Regions from separate parts of the Amycolatopsis sp. NPDC005961 genome, predicted to be linked through region 1. Evidence: riboswitches for the same ligand, from Rfam matches in the RefSeq annotation. Region 1 holds a riboswitch; each other region holds the start of a gene.
What was found. A riboswitch is a leader RNA that binds a small molecule or an ion and turns the genes downstream of it on or off. The one in region 1 is predicted to bind S-adenosylmethionine.
Positions count from the first base shown of each region.

Region 2: it holds a riboswitch for S-adenosylmethionine, as region 1 does, so the genes downstream of both, ABZ342_RS00815 (aminotransferase class V-fold PLP-dependent enzyme) here and ABZ342_RS20120 (ATP-binding cassette domain-containing protein) in region 1, are expected to answer to the same signal.
Region 3: it holds a riboswitch for S-adenosylmethionine, as region 1 does, so the genes downstream of both, thrC (threonine synthase) here and ABZ342_RS20120 (ATP-binding cassette domain-containing protein) in region 1, are expected to answer to the same signal.

Region 1 is NZ_JBEXVF010000020.1:49,255-56,808, reverse strand. It holds gene ABZ342_RS20130 (resuscitation-promoting factor) at 1-1,222, shown strand, start outside; gene rsmA (16S rRNA (adenine(1518)-N(6)/adenine(1519)-N(6))-dimethyltransferase RsmA) at 1,444-2,280, shown strand; SAM riboswitch class I at 2,419-2,509, shown strand; gene ABZ342_RS20120 (ATP-binding cassette domain-containing protein) at 2,719-3,732, shown strand; gene ABZ342_RS20115 (4-(cytidine 5'-diphospho)-2-C-methyl-D-erythritol kinase) at 3,804-4,766, shown strand; gene ABZ342_RS20110 (ABC-F family ATP-binding cassette domain-containing protein) at 4,813-6,579, shown strand; gene ABZ342_RS20105 (fatty acyl-AMP ligase) at 6,633-7,554, shown strand, end outside.
Region 2 is NZ_JBEXVF010000001.1:165,699-173,252, forward strand. It holds gene lspA (signal peptidase II) at 1-554, opposite strand, end outside; gene ABZ342_RS00810 (hypothetical protein) at 642-1,283, opposite strand; gene ABZ342_RS00815 (aminotransferase class V-fold PLP-dependent enzyme) at 1,300-2,667, opposite strand; SAM riboswitch class IV at 2,705-2,819, opposite strand; gene ABZ342_RS00820 (M23 family metallopeptidase) at 2,903-3,556, opposite strand; gene ABZ342_RS00825 (potassium/proton antiporter) at 3,690-5,168, opposite strand; gene ABZ342_RS00830 (metalloregulator ArsR/SmtB family transcription factor) at 5,264-6,010, opposite strand; gene ABZ342_RS00835 (penicillin-binding transpeptidase domain-containing protein) at 6,273-7,554, opposite strand, start outside.
Region 3 is NZ_JBEXVF010000006.1:77,166-84,719, forward strand. It holds gene ABZ342_RS07740 (DMT family transporter) at 1-138, opposite strand, end outside; gene rpsT (30S ribosomal protein S20) at 464-724, shown strand; gene holA (DNA polymerase III subunit delta) at 998-1,978, opposite strand; SAM riboswitch class I at 2,115-2,248, shown strand; gene thrC (threonine synthase) at 2,262-3,527, shown strand; gene ABZ342_RS07760 (ComEC/Rec2 family competence protein) at 3,761-6,142, opposite strand; gene ABZ342_RS07765 (ComEA family DNA-binding protein) at 6,139-6,858, opposite strand; gene ABZ342_RS07770 (DegV family protein) at 7,018-7,554, opposite strand, start outside.

The sequences.
Region 1 (7,554 bases):
GGAAACCACTTTCCTTCCCCCGATCGTCCTCCCGGACGAGTTCGAGGCGGACCGGACCGCGTCCCCGCAGGCCAAGAAGGCCGCGATGGACGAGAGCATCCGGGCGACCTCCAAGGTCTGGAAGCGCCGCTTCCTCAAGGGCGCCGTCCTCAGCGTCATGATCAGCGTCGCCGGCGGCGGCGCGGCCGCGCTGGCGATGAACAAGAGCATCACCGTCGACGTCGACGGCCAGCAGACCACCGTGCACTCGTTCGGCGACACCGTCGGCGAGGTGCTGGAGGACGCGGGCCTGTCGGTCGGCGCGCACGACTCGCTCTCCCCGTCCCCCCAGGCGGAGGTCGGCGACGGCGGCGTCATCAAGCTCGAGCGCGGCCGCCAGCTGAAGATGATCGTCGACGGCTCGGAGCACACCTCCTGGGTCCGCGCGACCCACCTCGGCGACGCGCTGGGCCAGCTCGGCATGGCCGGCGTGGACAAGCCCGGCACGTGGATGTCGATGCCGAAGGACGGCGAGCTGCCGCTGCAGGGCGCCACGGTCGAGATCAAGACCCTCAAGAACCTCACGCTCTACGACGGCGCCAACGCGCCGAAGAAGGTCACCACGACCGCGGTCACCACGAAGGAGTTCCTGGGCGAGTACAAGCTCACCCTGGGCCCGGAGGACCAGGCCGAGGGTGGCCTGGACGTCAAGCTGACCGACGGCGCCGAGGTGCACATCAGCCGCACCGGCGTCTCGACGGTCGTCCAGAAGGAAGACATCGCCCCGCCCGAGCAGAAGGTCGACGACCCGGACCTGGCCAAGGGCAAGACCTCGGTCGAGGACCCGGGCACCCCGGGCGAGAAGATGGTGACCTACAAGGTCACGCAGAAGAACGGCAAAGAGGTCTCCCGCGAGAGCATCTCCGAGCAGGTCATCACCCAGCCGAAGCCGAAGATCATCCACGTCGGCACCAAGCAGGCCCCGACGCCGGCGATCGGCGACGGTTCCTCGTGGGACCGCATCGCGCAGTGCGAGTCGGGCGGCAACTGGGCCATCAACACCGGCAACGGCTACTACGGCGGCCTCCAGTTCGACAAGCGCACGTGGGACGCCTACGGCGGCGACGCGTACGCGAACCTGCCGAGCCAGGCTTCGCGTGAGCAGCAGATCGCGATCGCGGAGAAGGTCCGCGACGCGCGCGGCGGCTACAGCGCCTGGCCGGTCTGCGGCAAGAAGGCCTGACACGCTTTTCGAACGGCCCCCACCTCGCCGAGGTGGGGGCCGTTTCGCGTGCGCGAAGAGTCGACACCCGTGATTCGAGGGTCGACACGCGTGATTCAAGGGTCGACACGGCCCGGGCGGCCGGCCTAGCCGTGTCGACTGCTCAATCACGCGTGTCGACCTTCTGGTCACGCGTGTCGACCGCTCGATCACGTGCGATGCCCCCTGGGTAGGCTCGTGCGGTGGTTGAACTGTTGGGACCTGCCGAGATCCGCGGGCTGGCGGCCGAGCTGGACGTGCGGCCGACCAAGAAGCTCGGGCAGAACTTCGTGCACGATCCCAACACCGTCCGGCGGATCGTCGAGCTGGCGAACGTCGGCCCGGACGACGTCGTCCTCGAGGTCGGGCCCGGGCTCGGGTCGCTCACCCTCGGGCTGCTCGCCACCGGCGCGCGCGTCGTCGCCGTCGAGATCGATCCCAAGCTCGCCGACCGGCTGCCCAAGACCGTCGCCGAGCGGGGTCCCGAGGCCGCGGAGCGGCTGACCGTCGTCGAAGCCGACGCGATGCGCGTCAGCAAGGACGACCTGGGCGAGCCGACCGCGCTCGTCGCCAACCTGCCCTACAACGTCGCCGTCCCGGTCGTGCTGCACCTGCTCGCCGAGGTGCCCTCCCTGACGTCCGGCCTCGTCATGGTCCAGACCGAGGTCGCCGACCGGATGGCGGCCGGCCCCGGCAGCCGGATCTACGGCGTGCCGAGCGTCAAGCTCGCCTGGTACGGCCCGGCGCGCAAGGTCGCCGCCGTGCCGCGTTCGGTGTTCTGGCCGGTGCCGAACGTCGACTCCGCGCTCGTCGCCTTCGAGCGCGGTGACGCTCCGGCGTCGGACGACCGCGATCGGCTCTTCGGCCTCGTGGACGCCGCTTTCTCACAGCGCAGGAAGACGCTCCGCGCCGCGCTCGCCGGCTGGGCGGGCTCGGCCGAGCGGGCCGGGGAGCTGCTCACGGCCGCCGGGATCGACCCGAAGACCCGCGGTGAACAGCTGAACGTGCACGACTTCGCGAGGCTCGCCGCCGCGCGTTAGCACGTCCACAGTGGAAGTCAACGCCGGTCGGTGAAAATACGCCTCTTGACGTGCGATCTCGCGATTCGGACACCTCCACTCGTGTGATCTGGGCCAACAGGCTTGCTTTCGCTCCTCGGGATCGGCTTTACTCGGAAGCGTCCATCCCGAGCGACTGAGAGACCTGGCTCGCCGAAGTCGCAGCAACCACCCTCCGCAGGGCAGGTGCTACCGCCAGGACCGATGGAGGCCGTTTCCGATGAAGAGGGTAGCTCGCCCCCTGCTCCTGACCAGGCGTCGCGTAGTCGACGAAGGCCGCCGCTCCGTGACCGCATGTCGACGCTCCCACTGAGCTTGTCGTAGCCGGTCCACCCCTTCTTCACGCACCGTCCACATAGGACGGACTTCGCCTGCGGCCGGGTGCCGTTTCGTGCGCGCACCCCGTTTTCTGGAGCCTTCGTGATCACCGTCGAAAACCTGTCCAAAACCTTTGCCACCAACGGAAACTCGGTCGTCGCCCTGCGCGACGTGAGCGTCGAGGTCCAGGCCGGCTCGCTGTTCGGCGTGGTCGGCCCGGCCGGGTCCGGCAAGTCCGTCCTCGCCCGCTGCATCGCGCTGCAGGAGCGGCCCGACCGCGGCGTCGTCCGCCTCGACGGCCTCAACACCGGCACCCTCGACGGCCGCCGGCTGCGCGAAATCCGCCGTCAGCTCGGCGTCGTTTCGACGAAACCGGAGCTGATCGCCGAGCGCACGATCGCCGGCAACATCGCCTCCCCGCTCGAGCAGCTCGGCGTCGACGGCCCGCAGCGCCGCAGCCGGGTCGGCTCGCTCCTCGACCTCGTCGGCCTGACGCAGCGCGCGACGCAGCGGCCCGGCGAGCTGACCGAGGGCCAGCTCCGCCGCGTCGCGGTCGCGAAGGCGCTGGCCGCGGCGCCGGCCGTGCTGCTCGCCGACGACCCGACCGCCGGCATCGACCCGGAGGAGGCCGGCGCGGTGCTCACCGTGCTCGACCGCGCCCGCGCCGAGCTGGGCACCACCATCGTGGTCACGACCCCGGACGCCGGCGTGGTCCGCCGGGTCTGCGACGACGTCGCGGTGCTCGAAGACGGCACGGTCGTCGAGCGCGGCACCGTCCTCGACCTGGTCTCGAACCCGGCCAGCCGCACCGCGCAGGCGCTGCTGCCCGCCATCGAGACCACCCGCGCCCAGATCGCGCGCTACGACCGCTCGGCCGACGTCGTGCTGGTCGGCTTCGCGTCGGTCGGCGCGCTGCTGCCCGAGGCCGCGGGCCGCTTCGACGTCGAGTTCGCCACGATCGGCGGCGGCCTGACCCGGATCGGCGACACGCCGGTCGGCCGGTTCCGCCTCGGCGTCCGCGGCGAGCGGGCCGACGCGGCGCTGGCGTGGGTCGCCGAGCGCGGCGGCCACGTGACGCACACGGCGCGTGGCCCCCAGGGTGTTGCTGCAGCCTGACCTTGGACGCCGAAGACGCCCCGATGCGCACGTCGCATCGGGGCGTTTCCGTGGCCACGTAGGCTGGTCGGGTGCTCGCTGTAGTTCCGCCCCCAGTCACCGTCCGGGTCCCGGCCAAGGTCAACCTGCACCTGGCGGTCGACGACCTGCGCGAAGACGGTTACCACGAGCTGGTGACCGTGTTCCAGGCTCTGTCGTTGACCGACGAAGTGACCGTCGCGGTCACCGACGAGCCGGGGCTGGAGATCTACGGCGAGGGCGAAGGCTCGGTGCCCACCGACGGCACCAACCTGGCCTGGCGCGCGGTCGAAGCGCTTTCCGCGCACGTCGGCCGCACCGAAGAGCCGAACGTCCGGGTGGTGCTGCGCAAGGGCATCCCGGTCGCGGGCGGCATGGCGGGCGGCAGCGCCGACGCCGCGGCGACCCTGGTCGGGCTGTCGAGCCTCTGGAACCTCGACGTCACGCGCGACGAGCTGGCCGAGATCGCCGCCGGCCTGGGCAGCGACGTCCCGTTCGCCCTCTACGGCGGCACGGCGCTGGGCACCGGCCGGGGCGAGCAGCTCGTCCCGGTGCTGTCGCGGCACACGTTCCACTGGGTGCTGGCCTTCGACTCCGAAGGCCTGTCGACGCCGAAGGTGTTCAAGGAGCTGGACCGCCTGCGCGCGGCGGGCAACCCGCCGCGGATCGGCTCGCACACCCCGGTCGTCGAAGCACTGGCCTCGGGCGACCCGCGGCAGCTGGCGCTGCTGCTGGGCAACGACCTCCAGGCGGCAGCGGTTTCGCTGCGGCCCGAACTGCGCCGGACGCTGCGGGCGGGCGTCAACGCGGGCGCGCTCGCCGGCACGGTCTCCGGATCCGGCCCGACGTGCGCGTTCCTCTGCGAGGACGCGCGGTCGGCGGTGGAGGTCGCCGCGGAGCTGTCGGGCGCGGGGGTGTGCCGCACGGTCCGGGTGGCGCACGGCCCGGTGCCCGGCGCCCGCGTGGTCGGCGGGGACGACGCCCCACGCCCGGCGCCGCCGCGCGTGCACGCCTGATCGTCCACTGTGGATTCATACTTCTCGGAAAGGAACGGCTGAGCGGATGGCCAACCTGGTCAACCTGGAAGCGGTGAGCAAGTCCTACGGGGTGAAGCCACTGCTGGACGGCGTCTCACTGGGCGTCGCGGCCGGGCAGCGCATCGGTGTCGTCGGTCTCAACGGCGGCGGCAAGACCACCCTCCTGGAAGTCCTTTCCGGACTCGCCGCGCCGGATTCCGGGCGGGTGAGCCACGTCGGCGGCCTGCGGATGGCCGTGGTCACCCAGCGGACCGAGCTGCCGGACGGCAGCAGCGTCGGCGAGGTCGTGCTCGAACGCTACGGCGCCGAGCACGAATGGGCGGCCGACGCGCGCGTCCGGTCCATTGTGGACGGCCTGGGCATCACCGCGATCGGGCTGGACACGCCGACCGCGAACCTCTCCGGCGGCGAGCGGCGCCGGGTCTCCCTGGCCGCCGCGCTGACCGGCGAGCTCGACCTCGTCGTGCTCGACGAGCCGACCAACCACCTGGACGTCGAAGGTGTCCAGTGGCTCGCCGACCACCTGCTGAACCGGCGGATCGCGGTCGTGGTCGTCACCCACGACCGGTGGTTCCTCGACACCGTCGCGAGCCTGACGTGGGAGGTCGCGAACGGCCGCGTCGAGCAGTACGAAGGTGGTTACGCCGACTGGATCTTCGCGCGCGCCGAGCGGGCGCGGCTGGCCGCGACGGCCGAGGAGAAGCGGCAGAACCTGGCGCGCAAGGAGCTGGCGTGGCTGCGCCGCGGCCCGCAGGCGCGCTCGTCGAAGCCGCGCTACCGCATCGACGCGGCCGAGGCGCTGATCGCGGACGTGCCGCCGCCGCGCGACTCCGTCGAGCTGATGGCGTTCGCGAAGCGGCGCTTGGGCAAGACCGTGCTGGAGCTGGAAGACACGACGTACACGGTCGGCGACCGGACGCTGCTCGACCACGTCACCTGGCGGGTCGGGCCGGGCGACCGGATCGGCCTGGTCGGGGTCAACGGCTCCGGCAAGACATCCCTGCTGAAGCTGCTGGGCGGCGACGTCGAAGGCTCGACCGGACGCCGGATCGAGGGCAAGACGGTCGCGCTCGCGCACCTGCGCCAGGAGCTCGACGACCTGCCCGGCGACCTGCGCGTGCTACAGGCGATCGAGCAGGTGGCCGGGAGCGTGGTGTTCGGCAAGCAGGAGATGACGGCGTCGCAGCTGGGCGAGAAGCTCGGCTTCCCGCAGGAGCGCCAGTGGACCCCGGTCGGCGACCTGTCGGGCGGCGAGCGGCGCCGGCTGCAGCTGTGCCGGCTGCTGATGGCCGAGCCGAACGTCCTGCTCCTCGACGAGCCGACGAACGACCTGGACATCGACACGCTGCAGCAGCTGGAGGACCTCCTCGACGGCTGGCCGGGCACGATGGTCGTGGTCTCGCACGACCGCTACCTGGTGGAACGCGTCTGCGACACGATCGTCGCCCTCTTCGGCGACGGCCGCATCACCCACCTGCCGGGCGGCATCGAGGAGTACTTGAACCGTCGCGCGCTGGCCAAGGAACCGGCGGCCGCGGCGGCCCCGACGGCGGCGAAGGCAGAGGCGAAGAAGTCGGCGGCGGACCTGCGCGCGGCACAGAAGGATCTGGGGCGCCTGGAGCGCAAGCTGGACCAGCTGCACGCGAAGGAGGAGAAGCTCCACGCGGCCTTGCTGGAGGCGGCGACGGACCCGGCGAAGCTGATGTCGCTCAACGCCGAGCTGAAGGGCGTCCAGGCCGAGGTGGCGGACGTCGAGGGCCGCTGGCTGGAGACCTCCGAGCTGCTGGAGTGAGCTGTTTCCGCCTTGATCGGCGGATGTTGACAGCGAGACAGTAATCTCTGGCCATGAGCAGGTTCGTGGACACGCTCGTCGCCACCGCGGCGGGCCGGGGTCAGCAGCGTGGCATGGTCACCGGAGAGCCGAAGGAGCCGGTCCGGCGGACCTGGGCCGAGGTGCACGAACAGGCCCGGCGGGTCGCCGGTGGCCTGGTCGCGGGTGGGTTCGAGCAGGGGACGGCGGTCGGGGTGCTGGCCGCCGCGCCGGTGCTGATCGCGCCGACCGTGCAGGCCGTCTGGCTGGCCGGGGGCAGCGTCACCATGCTGCACCAGCCCACCCCGCGCACCGACCTCGCCGAATGGGCCGAGGACACCGTGCGCGTGCTCGGGATGATCGGCTCGAACCTCGTGCTGCTGGGCGAGCCCTTCGACCAGCTCGCGCCGGTGCTCGAGGAGAAGGGCATCGGCTACCGGCTCATCACCGAGCTGACCGAAGCCGAGCCGCTCGCCGACGTCGTCACCACGGACGAGGGCGACACCGCGCTCCTGCAGCTCACCAGCGGCTCGACCGCCGACCCCAAGGCCGTGCGGATCACCTACGGGAACCTCTACTCCAACGTCAAGGCCATGGTCGACCGCGCGGAGTTCGACTTCGACACCGACGTGATGGTGTCCTGGCTGCCGACGTTCCACGACATGGGGATGGTCGGCTTCCTGACCGTGCCGATGACCTTCGGCGTCGAGCTGGTCAAGATCACGCCCGTCGAGTTCCTTTCCGGGCCGTTGATCTGGCCCGAGCTGATCACCAAGTACGGCGGCACGACGACGGCGGCGCCGAACTTCGCGTACGCCATCGTCGGGCGCCGGATGGCGCGCGTCGACGAGGACGACGCCTATGACCTCTCGAAGCTGCGGATCGCCCTGAACGGCGCCGAGCCCATCGACGAGACCGCCGTCCAGACCTTTGTGGACGCCGGCGCCCGGTTCAAGA
Region 2 (7,554 bases), on a different contig from region 1:
TGCTCCTCGGTCTTCTTCTTGTCCTTGGTCGACGTGCCGTCATAGTCCTTGCCCAGCAGGGACAGCAGCACGATCAGCGCGCCGCCGACGCAGATCGCCGAGTCGGCGATGTTGAAGATCGCGAAGCCCTTGCCGTTCGGGGCGAACGCCGAGATGAAGTCGACGACGTGGCCCCGCAGCCCGCCCGGCGCGCGGAAGACGCGGTCGGTCAGGTTGCCGAGAGCGCCGGCGAGCACGAGGCCGAGCCCGATGGCCCAGCCGATCGAGCGCAGCCGCCGGGACAGCCAGATGATCGCGACGACGACGGCCAGCGCGACGAGCGCGAGCACCCACGTCATGCCGGTGGCCATCGAGAACGCGGCACCCGGGTTGCGGATCACCTGCAGGTAGACGAGACCGCCGAGGATCCGGACCGGCTCCTTGCCCTCGAGGTTGGCGGCGACCAGGTTCTTCGTCACCAGGTCGATCGCCCAGAACACGACCGCGACGGCGAACACCCAGCCCACGCGGCGCTTCGGCAGCGGCTTCGCCGGCGCTTCCGGTGTCTCCCGCACGGTCTCGGGCACCGCCTCTTCGGGCGCGGCGGTGTCGGGTTCGGAGTGGCTGGGGTCGGTGCTCACCGCTCCATTGTCCACGGCTGGTCAGGGCGCGTCGGCGGCAGTGTCACGGGGCCGCCGCAGGAGCACCGCGAACGCGGCGGCGAACAGCACGCCCGCCGCGCCCAGCGCACCGCTGACCGGCGGCTGGAAGAGCACGGTGACCAGTGCGAACACCACGGCCACGGCCAGCACGAACCGGCTGCGCTCGTACGCCGCCAGCACCAGCAGCCCCAGCGCCGCCACGAGCGGGCCCCGGACGTCGCCGGACAGCCGCAGCTCCAGCGCGCCGACCAGGTCGAGCAGCGGGAGGGCGACCAGTGCGCCCAGCGTCCCGAGCACGAAGCGGACCGGCCGCGGCGGTGTGCCGGCGCGGCGCAAGCCCAGCCAGTACCACCCGGCCACGGCGAGCACGACGGCGGCGAGACCGGCGAGCCAGCCGAGCGTCGCCGACGGCACGACGTCGGTGGAAGTGGCGATGGCGACGGCCGAGAGCCGGTTCTCGGGCAGGCCCGCGCCGCCGAGCCCGCCGGTGCCGAGGGACACCCCCCGGCTCAGCTCGTAGCCGCGCATAGTGGCGAACTCGCCGGCCACCGGGGTGGCCGGGACCAGCGCCACCACCGCCATCACGAGCAGGGCGAACCCCAGCGCGGCCAATGGGAACCAGAGTCGTCGTCCATCCCCCATCGGGGCAGGTTAGCGCTCAGCAGAACGGCGGCAGCTCGCGCGGGTCGCCGACCGGGGCCCAGCGGCCGTCGACCTTCGCGTACTCCCAGCGAGCCCCGCGCGCCACGATCTGGCGCAGCGCCAGCACCACCCGGTCGACGTGCTCTTCGGTGCTGCCCAGGCCGAGGCTGACGCGGATCGCCTGCTGCCCGCTGCCGCCGGCGACGCCGATGAGGCGCTTGGCCGCGATGTGGGCGCAGAACGCGCCGTCGCGCACGCCGATGCCGTATTCGGCGGACAGCACCGCCGCCACCCAGCCCGGGTCGAAGCCGTCGACGACGAAGCTGAGCGTGCCGACGCGGTCGACCGGCGCGTCGAACAGCCGCAGCTCGGCGCAGCCCGGGATGCCCTCGAGTCCCTTGCGCAGCCGGGTGAGCAGGGCCTGCTCGTGCGCCACGACGGCGTCCCAGTTCTCGCTCAGCGTCTCGCACGCGACGCCGAGCGCGTACACGCCGACGGTGTTGGGCGAGCCGGCTTCGTGCCGCTCGGGGCCGGTGTTCCAGACCACCGCGTCCTCGGTGACGAGCTTGGTCGCGCCGCCGCCGGCGAGGTACGGCCGGGCGGCGCGCAGCCAGTCGGCGCGGCCGATCAGCGCACCCGCGCCGAAGGGCGCGTACAGCTTGTGGCCGGACAGGGCGACGTAGTCGACGTCCAGCTCCTTGATCGAGATCCGGCGGTGCGGGACCAGTTGCGCGGCGTCGAGCGCGATGCGGGCGCCGTGCTTCCGGGCCACCGCGGCGATCTCCGCCACCGGCAGGAGCTCACCGGTCACATTGGACGCTCCGGTGACGACGACCAACCGGGGCCCCTGTGGGGAATCCGCGAGGGCTTCGTCCACAGCGGACACCGCGGCGAGGCGCGTGCGCGGGGTCGGGATCCGCCGGACGTTCGGGCCCTGCCACGGCAGCAGCGCGGCGTGGTGCTCGGTGTCGAAGACGACGACCGTGGTGTGCCGCGGCAGGCTGCGGGCGAGCAGGTTGAAGGAGTCGGTGGTGTTGCGGGTGAAGACGACGGTGTCGGTGCGACGGGCGTCGACGAAGCGGCGCAGGACGTCGCGGGTGCGCTCGTAGAGGCGCGTCGAGACCTGCGACGCGAAGCCGGCACCGCGGTGGACGCTGGCGTACCAGGGCAGGAACTCGTCGACCTTCGTGCGGACGGCGTCGAGGCAGGGGGCGCTCGCGGCGTGGTCGAGGTTGGCGTAGCCGATGGTTTCGCCGGTGACCAGCGGGACCCGCAGCGCGGCCCCGGCGACGGCCGGGATGTCGTGCGTGGCAAGGCTTTCGGCGAAGACGACCCGGGCAGTGGCGGTGCTGGTGGTGCTGGTGCGATCGATGGCGAGAGTCATCGGTGCCTCCTCGGCGGTCCGGGGGACCCCGGCGAGGGGCCCGCGCTTGCCCGTCGCACGGCGCGACCGGCCCGGTCTTCACCCGGGGCACCCCACCGCGGTAGGAGGGTTGCCGGCCAGCAAGCCGGGGCTGAACGCTGGCACTCATGACCTGAGCCAGAAGGTAACCGAGAACGCCGCCGCCGGCCAACCCCCGCCTCACATTCTGAGACGCCGCTCACACACCGTGAGGACCTCAGAGCTTCGCGCGGAAACGTCCCGGGAGCTGCGTCACGGCGTTGTCGGCGAGGTGGGTCGCCGTGCCGGTGTACTGCTCGGCGCCCGCGGTGAAGCGCCAGCCGCCGATCGACTTCCCGTCGACCGGTTCGCCGCTGGCCGCCGCGACGACCGTCGAGACCTCGGCGAACGACTTGCCGTCCCAGTTCGCCGCCGCCGGGGCATCGGGGAGGGTCCAGAGCGTGAAGTGCACGTGGGCGCCGGTGCTGCTGCCGCCGCACGGGAGCGCGTTGCCGGTCGAGCCGAGCTCGGCTCCGGCCTCGACGTGCTCACCGTCGGTGACCTCGATGCCCTCCATGTGGTAGTACCCGGTTCGCCAGCCGCCGTCGTGGTCGATGGTCACCCAGTCGCCGCCCGCGCAGTGCTGCAGGTGGACGGTGCCGGCCAGCGGCGCGCGCACGGTGCGGTCGGCCGGGCTGAAGTCGATGGCGTTCTTGACGCCGGTGCTGCCGTCGTCGGAGTGGATGCCGGCCGAGTAGACCTGCTGACCGGCTTTGAACGGCAGGGCGAGCGCCGGGAACGGTGCCACTTCGGCGGTCGCGGTGGCGGGGACGGCCAGCCCGAGTCCGGCCGTGGCAGCGACGAGCAGAACCGCGAGACGAAGCTTTGTCACCGTGCGTACTCCTTTGACTTGATGTTCACCCATTCGAACTAGCCGATTCGGGCGCACTGTAATCCAAAAGAGGGAACGTTGGGAAGATCGAGTGAGATTTTCGTGAACCGGGGCGAGTACCACCCCGGCCGGCTCAGCGGCCGGACTCGCCCTTCCAGCGGGCCAGGCGGCCGGCCCGGTCCACCGCGCGGAGCCGGCGCTCGACGGAGTCGCGGACCTCGCTGGTCGTGACCACCAGCAGCTGGTCCAGCTCCTGCAGCCGGCTGGTCTTCTGCGGGGTGAAACCGGCGCCTTCGCGCACGAGCAGGCTGACCGTCGCGCCGACCGGCAGCCGCAGCTCCGACAGGTACACGCCGTGCAGCTTCGACCCGGGCTGGATGCGGACCTGCAACAGCTCGGCACCCAGCTCGTCCAGCGGCGCGGAGTCGACTTCGATCTCGTGCGGCTCGGACTTCTTCGCCAGCCCGAGCCAGCGCCCGAGCGGCCCGAGCGTCGCCCCCTGGACCAGCGTCAGCACGATGACCAGCACGAACACCGCGTTGACCAGCCGTTGCGCGCCGGGCACCCCCTGCGACAGCGGGATCATGGCGAGCACGATCGGCACCGCGCCGCGCAGCCCGGCCCACGACAGGAACGCCTGCTCCCGCCACGGCAGGCGGAACGGCAGCATCGCCAGCACGACCGAGATCGGCCGGGCCAGCAGCAGCACGACGGCCCCGGCGACCAGGCCCGGTACCACCGCCTCGAGCACCCGGCCCGGCGAGGCGAACAGGCCGAGCAGCACGAACAGCCCGATCTGCGCCAGCCAGCCGAGGCCCTCGGCGAACGACAGCGTGTCCGAGCGGTGCGGCAGCCGCGAGTTGCCGAGCACCAGCGCGGCGACGTAGGTGGCGAGCAGCCCGGACGCGTGCAGCAGCTGCCCGGACGAGTAGGCGACGACGCACACCGCGACCGTGGCGAGCGGGTAGAGCCCGGTCGCCGGCAGCGCGGCGCGGCGCAGCGCGATCCCGCCGAGCCAGCCGAAGGCGAGCCCGATCGCCAGGCCCGCCCCGAGCTCGTAGACGACCAGCAGCGGCAGCGTCCAGTCCACAGTGGCGCCTTCGGCCAGCACCACGACGGCGATGTACGCCGGCGCGTCGTTGATGCCCGACTCGAGCTCCAGCGCCCCGGTGAGCCGTTTGCCGATCCCGGCCGAGCGCAGCACCGAGAACACCGCGGCCGCGTCGGTCGAGGCGAGCACCGCGCCCCACAGCAGCGCGAACCGCCAGTCGAGGCCCAGCAGCCAGTGCAGGGCGGCGCCGGTCACCGCGACGCTCACCACAACGGCCACAGTGGACAGTGCGATACCGATGCCCAGCGCGGGTTTCACCGCCGACCAGCGCGTCGTCAGGCCGCCTTCGGCGAGGATCATGACGAGCGCGGCGAGGCCGAGCGACTGGGTCAGCTCGGGGTTGTCGAACCGGATGCCGAAGCCGGCTTCGCCCAGCAGCACACCGATCGCGAGGTAGAGCAGCAGCGAAGGCAGGCCCAGCCGGATCGACACGCGCACGGCGAGCACGGAGGCGAGCAGCACGACACCTCCGACGCCGAGCAGCAGGGGGAGCTGGTCCATGCCGCCTCCCTCCGAGTGCCGTGGGCCCTCAGAATAGTGAAGCGGTCGAGTTAACTCCTTCGTGTACCGCTGGGGCGCGCCGAGGGCGTGGTGTGTTAAGGCCCACCGAGCGCGGCGAGGTCGACACCGAGCGCCGCGAACGGCTTCTCCGCCGCCGGAAACACCTTCACCGCGCGATGCCCGTCGCGGCCGACCCAGCCGGCGGCGACCGCGCGCTCGAGCAACGCCGCGGGCACGGCCCCGGCGAGGTGGTCGCGCCGCTCCGTCCAATCCAGACAGTCGCGCAGCGGCGACCGCCGTCCGGCCTCGACCGGGACGCCGAGCTCGGCCAGCACCTCGCGGCCGCGGCCGGTCAGCGCCAGCCCGCCGTCGGCGTCGACCAGGCCGGTGGCCAGCATGCCGTCGCGGACGGCGACGCCGAGCACGCCGGCGAGGTGGTCGTAGCAGGTCCGCGCGAACCCGAGCCGCTTCACCCGCAATGAGGACTTCAGCCCGGTCACCGGCTGGTGCCCGCCAGTTCGTCGGGGGCTCCGGGTGGCGGAGCCCCCGGCCCGGGGCAGCGCCCCGGATGTCACAGCGTGCTGGGCCAGGTGCTCGATCAGCTCGGCGACGCGCGGGTCGACGATCCGGACGTAGCTGGCCCGGCCCTGCTTGACCCGGGCGACGAACCCGGCGTCGACCAGGCGGGTGACGTGCTCACTGGCCGTGGAGAGCGCGATCCCGGCCGCCTTGGCCAGCTCGCCGACGGTCCACGCCCGCCCGTCGAGCAGGGAGAGGCACATGGTGGCGCGGCTCGGGTCGGCGAGCACCGCGGCGACCTCGGCGAGAGCGATCGTCTCCATCCGCCCACGGTACGGCGGCGGGACTTCGCCCGCGGCCGAACCTTCGCCCGGACAACACCCGCACCCAGCCAGCCGACACGCGTACCCAGCCGGACGACACACGTACCTAGCCGGACGACACGACCGAGGCCCGGCGTGTCGTCCATCGGGGTACGCGTGTCGTCCGGGCAGGTACGCGTGTCGTCCATCGGGGTACGCGCGTCGGCCGGGCGGGGGCGGGTGTCGGCCGGGCGGGTGCGCGTGTCGGCCGGGCGGGGGCGGGTCAGAGGGCTTTCAGGAACTTGGCGGCCAGGGTGACGGCCGGGCCCGAGTCGTTCGAGTCCTCCAGGAGCACCGCGAACGCCACGGTCCCGCGGTACCCGACGAACCAGCCGGTGGCTTGAGAGCCGTCGCCGAACTGGGCCGTGCCCGTCTTGCCGAACACCTCGCCCGCGCCCGCGGCACCGCGGGCCGTTCCGCTCGTCACCACCGCGCGCATCATCGTCCGGACCTGGCCGAGCACCGCCGCGGGCGGCGGCGAGTAGCCCTTGACGACCGTCGTCTTCAGGTCGTGCCACAGCCGCGGCGTGATCGCCTTGCCGGACGCCACCGTGGCCGCCATCAGCGCGCCGCCGAGGCAGCTCGCCTGGATCCGGCCCTGGCCGAACCCGTCCTCGACCTGCTCGTCCTTGCTCGCCGCCGGCTCGACCTTGCCCAGCTCGGTGTCGATCCCCGGGATCTCGTAGTCGGCGTTGAGGCCCAGCTCGTTCGCGGCTTTCACCAGCCCGTCGGCCGGCAGGTCCAGCGCGAGCTGCCCGAACGTCGTGTTGCACGACCGCGCGAACGCCGTCTGCAGGTTCGTCGCGCCCAGCTCGAAGCCCTCGTTCTTGACCGTGCGCGTGCCGACCGTCGCGACACCGGGGCAGTCGACGGGTGAGGCCGCTTTGAGCCCGCTCTGCTGGATCGCGGCGACCGACGTCGCGATCTTGAACGACGATCCCGGCTCGTACAGGCCGCTGAGGGCCTTGGGCGACTGCCCGGCGGCGGAGTTCTGCGCGACGGCCAGGATGTCGCCCGACGCCGTGTCGAGCGCGACCATCATCGCCGAGCCCGCGGTGTAGCCGTCGACCGCGGCCTGCGCGGAGTTCTGCGCGGCCAGGCTCAGGCTCGAGGTCAGCGGCTTCGCGTCGCCGTCGGCCTTGCCGAACAGCGTCTCCACGTTCTTGCCTGCGGTGTCGACGCGCTCGACGGCGAAACCGCCCCCGGCCGCCGCCGTGACCTGCCCGCCCAGCGCCGAGTGCAGCAGCGGAGCGGGGTTGCCCGGCACCGTCCGCAGGCCCTGGGCCCCGCTGACGAGCAGCGGCTTGCCGTCGCGGTCGGCCACCGCCGTCGTGTCCTGCACCGCCGTGCTGACCACCAGCCGCTGCCCCGCCTCCAGCTTCGGGTGCAGCAGCGACGGCGCCCAGTGCACGAGCCACTTGCCGCCGGCCTGGGTCAGCTCGAACGGCACGTCGTAAGTCCAGGTGCCCGGCTTAAACGCCCACGCCATGCTGAACGTCCCGCCG
Region 3 (7,554 bases), on a different contig from region 1:
CAGCAGCACGACGGCGGAAGCGGTGTAGTAGAGCCAGACGAACTGGGTGCCACCGGAGGAGATCCGCTTGGCGGCCAGGTTCCACGCGGCGTGCACGACGGCGGCGACGAGGACGAGCGAGAGGGCGGTGGTGTTCATGGGACCCTTCGGGTTTTCGCGCGCGCGAAAACCGGGTCCTCCAGGCTTTTGCCCCGTCAGATGAACGACCGGCCGTCCGGGCCCGCCGATGGTGCCGCTCGGACCAGACCCGCCGGTCCTGGTTGTGTGGAGCGGGAGCGCGGACCGGCGGCGGAACCCTAGGCACTGCCGCCGCCCACGGTACTCCCGGCTCCGGCCGCCCGCGGCCCGGCTGTTAAAGTGGTCGCTCGCTGCCCGTGCGGCATTCCGTCATGGAGGAAACCCGCTTTCCGCGGGGCCACTTCAGCGCGGCGGCGATCTCACCGAGTGAAACAGGAGTTGCCCTATGGCCAACATCAAGTCGCAGATCAAGCGCATCACGACGAACGAGAAGGCGCGTCAGCGCAACCAGGCGATCCGGTCCTCGGTGAAGACCGCGATCCGCAAGGTTCGCGAAGCCGCCGAGTCCGGCGACAAGGCCAAGGCCGTCGAGCTGCAGCGCGACGCCGCCCAGAAGCTGGACAAGGCCGTCTCGAAGGGCGTCATCCACGCCAACCAGGCCGCCAACAAGAAGTCGGCGCTGGCGAAGCGCGTCAACGCGCTCTGAGCTGGTTGATTTCTGGGCTGTTTGATTTCCAAGAGAGCCCCGGCTTCGGCCGGGGCTCTCTTCATGCCCGGAGCTTGCGCGGCGCCGGCCCATTCCCGCGAGCGGCAGAGCCGCACCCGCCGGTCGCTTGCCGCGAGCCCTGAGCAGTACCCGCGTACGGCAACGCCGACCGCGCGAGACCCCGTCATGACCGCCCGCGCGGGAGCCGCGGTGGGCGCGGCGGGAGCCGGTGGGCGCGGCGGGAGCCGGTGGGCGCGGCTCGTTTCACCGCCGTCAGCGGTCGCCCTTGGCGGCCGCTACCTCGAGGACCGCGCGCTCCAACGCGTAGCCCGGGTCGGCCGCCACGCCCTTGACCTCGGCGTTCAGCCTCGCCACCACGCGCATCGCCGTCGCCAGGCCGTCCTGGTTCCAGCCTCGGACCTGGCCCTGGGCCTTGCGGATCTTCCACGGCGGCATGCCCAGCTCGCCGGCCAGCTGGTTCGGGTTGCCCCGGCCCGCGCCCGAGACCCGGGCGATCGTGCGGACCGCATCGGCCAGCGCGTCCGCCACCAGGACGTGCGGGACGCCCAGCTGCATCGCCCAGCGCAGCGACTCCAGCGCCGCCGAACGGTCGCCGCTCACGGCCTTCTCCGCGACCGCGAAGCCCGTCACGTCCGCGCGCCCGCGGTGGTAGCGATGGACTGCGTCCGCGTCGACGGTTCCGCCGGCGTCCGCCACCAGCTGCGTCGCCGCCGAGGAGAGTTCTCGCAGGTCGGACCCCACGGCGTCGATCAGCGCGGCGACTCCGCCCGGGTCGATCTTGCCGCCCGCGCGGCGCACCTCGTGCCGCACGAACTGCTCGCGCTCGGCCGGCTTGGTCATCTTCGGGCACTCGGTCACCTCCGCGCCGGCCTTCTTCAGCACCGCCGGGAGCGTCTTGCCCGCCTTGCTGCGCCCGCCGCCGGTGTGCACGACGACCAGCACGACGCCGTCCGCCGGGTCCTTCAGGTAGGACGCCACCGCGTCGGAGAGCTCCTGCGAGATGTCCTGCGCCGACTCCAAGACGATCACGCGACCCTCGCTGAACAGCGACGGGCTGACGAGTTCGGCCAGCTCGGGAGCTGTGAGATCCGACACCCGGACGCGAGTCAGCTCGGCCGTGGCGTCGAGCGCGCGGGACGCGGCGAGCGTCTCCCGCACGGCGCGCTCGATCAGCAGTTCTTCCTCACCCAGGACCAGGTGCAGCGGGGCCGGGGCGGTGGCTTGCGCGGTCACGGGTGGATCCTCTCACTTGCGGTCTCGTGCGCCCGCTCCGGTGATGTCGAGCGGCCACCATGGCACAGCGTGAGCGCCATGTCGTACGGTGTCCTCGAGGCGGCGCGCTTCTTGGCGCGCACCGACAACCGAATACCGCTCATCCAGAGGGGCAGAGGGAACGGCCCGACGAAGCCCCGGCAACCGGCGTACAGCCTGTCATCCCGCGATCGCGGGATAGCTGACGACCACGGTGCCAATTCCGGCCCGCTTCGGCGGGGCAGATGAGGAAAGGAACCTCGCGATGACCGCCACCCTCGGAACGACCTCCACCACGAAGACCCCGGATCTCGGTCCCGCCGTCGAACTGGTGTCGAAGGAAGAGGGCCACCGGCAGCCGCTCGCCCCGGAGTTCGTCTCCGCCGAGGACTTCTCGCCGCTCGAGGTCGCCTACGACTTCGGCCGCGTCCGCCGCGAAGACATCGAGGCCGGCCCCAAGAACATCTGGCGCTACAAGAAGCTCCTCCCGGTGCCGTCCAACATCGAAGAGATCCCGAACACCGAGCCCGGCGCGACCCGGCTGATCCGCGCCGACCGCCTCGCCAAGGAACTCGGCCTCAAGCGCTTGTGGGTCAAGGACGACACCGGCAACCCGACGCACTCCTTCAAGGACCGCGTGGTCGCCGTCGCGCTGGCCGCGGCCCGCGAGTTCGGGTTCGAGGTGCTCGCCTGTCCGTCGACCGGCAACCTGGCCAACGCGACGGCCGCCGCCGCGGCCCGCGCGGGCTGGCGGTCGGTCGTGCTGATCCCGAAGACCCTCGAGCGCGCCAAGATCCTCACCACCGCGGTCTACGACGGCGACCTGATCGCCGTCGACGGCAACTACGACGACGTCAACCGCCTCGCCACCGAGCTCGCCGGTGAGCACCCGAAGTGGGCGTTCGTCAACGTGAACGTCCGGCCGTACTACTCGGAAGGCTCGAAGACGCTGGCCTTCGAGGTCGCGGAGCAGCTCGGCTGGCGCATCCCGCCGCAGATCGTCGTGCCGATCGCCTCCGGTTCGCAGTTGACCAAGGTGGACAAGGGTTTCCGCGAGCTGGGCCAGCTCGGCCTCGTGGACGCCAGCCCGTACAAGGTGTTCGGCGCGCAGGCCACCGGTTGCTCGCCGGTGTCGGCCGCGTTCCGCGCCGGCCAGGACGTGGTCCAGCCGGTGAAGCCGGACACGATCGCCAAATCCCTGGCGATCGGCAACCCCGCCGACGGCCCCTACGTGCTCGACATCGTCAACCGCACCGGCGGCGCGATCGAGGACGTCACCGACGAAGAGGTCGTCGAGGGCATCCGGCTGCTGGCCCGCACCGAAGGCATCTTCACCGAGACCGCGGGCGGGGTCACCGTCGCGACGGCGAAGAAGCTGGTCGAGACCGGCAAGCTGGACCCGGACGCCGAGACGGTGCTCCTGATCACCGGCGACGGCCTCAAGACCCTCGACGCGGTCGAGAACCACATCGGCCCGAAGGCGACCGTGCCCGCGTCCGCCAAGGCAGTGAACGAGGCGCTCGGTTACTGACGTCCCCGCCGGGGCGGGTTCGCTGCCCGCCCCGGCGAGTGCCTCCTTTCGGGGTCTTATTGCGGACAGGGCGACTTCGCTCAACGGCGAGGCAGACCACGTGCTGGGCCGCCCGCTACGGCTGCGCCACCCGCATCGGTCCGGCCAACGCCGCAGGCTGTTCGTCAAAGCGATCAAGAAGCTCGATTACTGACCTCCGCAGCCGGGCGGGCTTGCGGAAGCCCGCTCCGGCTTCAGCGGCGCGGCGGGCCGCGCGGCTCGCCCCGTCGCGCTACCGCCGGGCCTGCCGGGTCGCCGAGCACCGCGGTGTCGCCGTCCATGTCGGTCCGGGTGACCAAGGCTCCGAGCGCCGTCAAGGTGTCCATTGTGGACTTGTTCGGGTGCCCGTAGGTGTTGCCCGCGCCCACGCTGACCAATGCCACCCGCGGCCCCACCGCCGCGAGGAATGCCGGCAACGAGTAGCGCGAGCCGTGGTGGGGGACCTTCAACACCTCCGCTTTCAGGTCGTCGCCGTCGGCCAGCAGGTCGGCCTGGGCCGCCAGTTCGACGTCGCCGGTCAGGAGTACCCGGCCGGCCGGGGTCCGTGCTCGCAGGACGACCGAGCTGTTGTTGATCGTCGTGCCGTCCTGCAGACCGGCCGAACGCTCCGGCACGTAGCGCGGGCCGAGCACGTCGAGCGACAGCCCGGGCCACGCCAGCCGCTCCCCCGGGCTCAGCTCCACCAGGGGCACCCCCTGCCGGCGAGCCTCCGCGGCGACCTGCCGCCACGCCCACTCCGGCGCCCGCCCCGGGCCGACGGCGATCCCGCCGACCGCCCGGCCGTCGAAGACCGATGTCAGCCCGCCGATGTGGTCGGCGTGCAGGTGGCTCAGCACCAGCAGCGGGATCCGGTCGACCGCCAGCCGGTGCAGGCACTCGTCGACCGGCCCCGGCTCGGGTCCGGTGTCCACGACGACCGCGCGTCCCGGCTCGGCGGTCGCCAGCACGACGGCGTCGCCCTGCCCGACGTCGCACTCGACCATCGCCCAGTTCGGCGGTGGCCACGCCGGCGCGAGCACCCGGACCGGAACGAAGACCAGCAGCGCGCCGACGACCAGCGCCGCCATTACCAGCCGCACGCGCCGGCGCCGGGCGGCCAGCACCAGCACCGCCAGCACGGCGGCCGCGAGCAGCCCGCCCGACCAGCCGCCGGGCCAGGCGACGACCGCGCCGGGAGCCCGCGCGCCGTGGCGCGCCACGGTGATCAGCCACCGGGCCTCCGGGTCGGCCAGGTGCACCAGGACCTTCCCGGCACCCGGCCACCAAGGCCCGATCACCGTCGCCAGCACGCCGAGCACCGTCGCGGGGGCCACGACGGGCGCGGCGAGGACGTTGGTCAGCACCGAAACCAGGCTCACCGTGCCCGCCATGCCCGCGATGACCGGCGCCGTCACGAGGAAGGCCGCCAACGGGATCGCCAGCCCTTCGGCGAATCCCGGCGGGACACCGCGACGAGCCAGCGCGACGGCCCAGCGGGGCGCGAGGAGGACCAGCCCGGCCGTGGCGAACACCGACAGCGCGAACCCGAAGTCCGTCGCCATCGCCGGATCCGTCACCACCAGCGCGGCCACCGCGAAAGCCAGTGCGGGCAACGCCGAGCCTCGCTTGCCCAGCGCCAGAGCCAGCAACGCGACCGCCGCCATCACCCCGGCCCGCAGCACGCTCGGCTCCGGGCCGACCAGGACGAGGAACCCCACCAGGCACGCACCGGCCGCCACCGCCGACAGCCGCGGCCCGAGCCGCACCAGCCGCAGCAAGAGCAGCACCGCGCCGCACGCCACGGCCAGGTTTCCCCCGCTGACCGCGGTCAGGTGAGCGAGCCCGGCGGTGACGAACTCCTGCTCGACCCGCGGCGACAGCCCGCTCGTGTCGCCCAGGACCAGCCCCGGCAGCAAGCCGGCCGGTTCCTCCTGCAGGACCTGGCACAGGTCGTGGAGTCCGGCGCGCAGCCCGGCCGCGGTCCGCTGCCACCACGGCGCCGGCCCGAGGTCTCCCGGCGGGCCGCGCACGGACAGCACCGCGACGGTCAGGTCCGAGCCGCGCGGTGACATGAGCAGGCCGCTCGCCGTCACCTCCTGGCCCGGCAGCAGCGAAGCCCACTGGGCGACCGGCGCCAGCAGCAGGACGCGTCCGGACGACGTCACGGGCCGACCGTCGACCGACGCCGTGCGGACGTCGGCCGTCAGCACCACCGATCGGGCACCGGCCTGCTGATCGGCGTAGCCGGCGCTGCGCACGGGCTTCGGCCGCTCGGCGACGACGACCCGCAGCGACGCGGGGAGCCCGTCGGCCGAGGCCGCGCGGAGGTCGTCGCGCTGCGCCTCCCGGATCCGCCAGGCGACCGGGCCCGCGGCGACCAGTCCCAGCACCAGCAGGGCAGCCGCCGCGCCGAGCACCCGGGGACGCCCCCGCGCCCGCCAGAGCAGCAGCCCGGCGACCACCGCCGAAGCGAGGCCGAGTGCCACCGCCGTCCACCAGCCCAGCAGCAGCCCGCCGAGGGCGGCCAGCCAGCACGCCAGCGCCGCCGGGACGAGTCGCATGTCCTGCCGGGTGTCGGTCGTGGGCAGGGTGCTCATCCGACCGTCACCTTCTCCCGCAGTTTTTGAAACTTGCTTTCGCCGATGCCGCCGACGTCGCGCAGTTGCTCGACCTTCGTGAAGCCGCCGTGCTCGGTGCGCCACTGGACGATCCGCTGGGCCGTCACCTCGCCGACGCCGGGCAGCGTGTCCAGCTGGTCTGCGCTCGCCGCGTTGAGGTCGACCTTCGCGTCCGCCGGGGCACCGGCCGGCGCGGCCGCGGGCGCCGGGATCCCGACCGCGAGCTGCTCGCCGTCGGTCACCCGGCGGGCGAGGTTGAGCGCGCTCAGGTCCGCGCCGGGCTCGGCCCCGCCGACGGCCCGCAGGACGTCCGCGACCCGGGCGCCCTGGACCACGGTGACCAGGCCGGGCGACCGGACCCGGCCGATCACGCTGACGACGAGACCCGCCTGGGGTGCGGCCCGGGCCGGTGCTTCGCTCGCCGGTTTCGCGCTGGGCAGTGCGGGCGGGGGCTCGGGTACCGGCGGGCCGCCGAAGAGCGCGACCGAGCCGAGGACGATCACCACGACCGACACGAGGACACCGGCGAACGCCCACCGGCGGCGGCCGGCACCGGCCGGACCGCCCGGCAGCCAGCGCCGGACCAGCCGGCCACCGGGCCCGACCGTGCTCGCGTCGGGCGAGAGCTGGTCGGCCAGCCAGGCGAGCCGGTCGTTGACGGGGAGGCCCGGATCCCGGGCGGGCTGCTCGAACACACGATCGACGTTAGGGCTCGCGGGGTGGCGTCCGACAGGGGTGCCGCCGCGTCCTGTGGACAACCGGGGTGATGTGGACGGATCCACCCCGCCCGGGCCGGGAACGGCCGTTTCCGTCGTACCCGGGTGGCATGCTGGAGGGTTCGGCGCGCCGGCGGGCTAGCTGCGGGACGGGACCGTCCGCTGGACGACCACCCCGAGCACCCCGGGCCCGGTGTGGGCTCCGATCACCGCCCCCAGCTCGGAAACCACGCACCCCGCCGAGCGCGGCACGGCCTCTTCCAGCCGGTTCGCCAGCTCGACCGCCCGCTCCGGCGACGCGAGGTGGTGAACGGCCAGCTCGACGTCGTCGTCCCGGGCGGCCTGGGCGGCGAGCTCGACCAGCCGCGCGAGCGCCCGGTTCATGGTGCGGACCTTCTCCAGCGGCAGGATCCGGCCTTCGGACATGTGCAGCACCGGCTTCACCGCCAGTGCCGTGCCGAGCAGCGCGGCCGCCGGCCCGATCCGCCCGCCGCGACGCAGGTGGTCGAGGGTTTCCACGACGAACAACGTCGACGAGCAGCCGGCCGCGGTCACCGCGGCGGCTTCGACGGCGGCCGCGTCGGACCCGGCCGCGGCCGCGGAGGCGGCGTGCAGCGCGGCGAACCCGAGCCCCATCGCGGTGGTGCGCGAGTCGACCACGCGGACCCGGTCCGG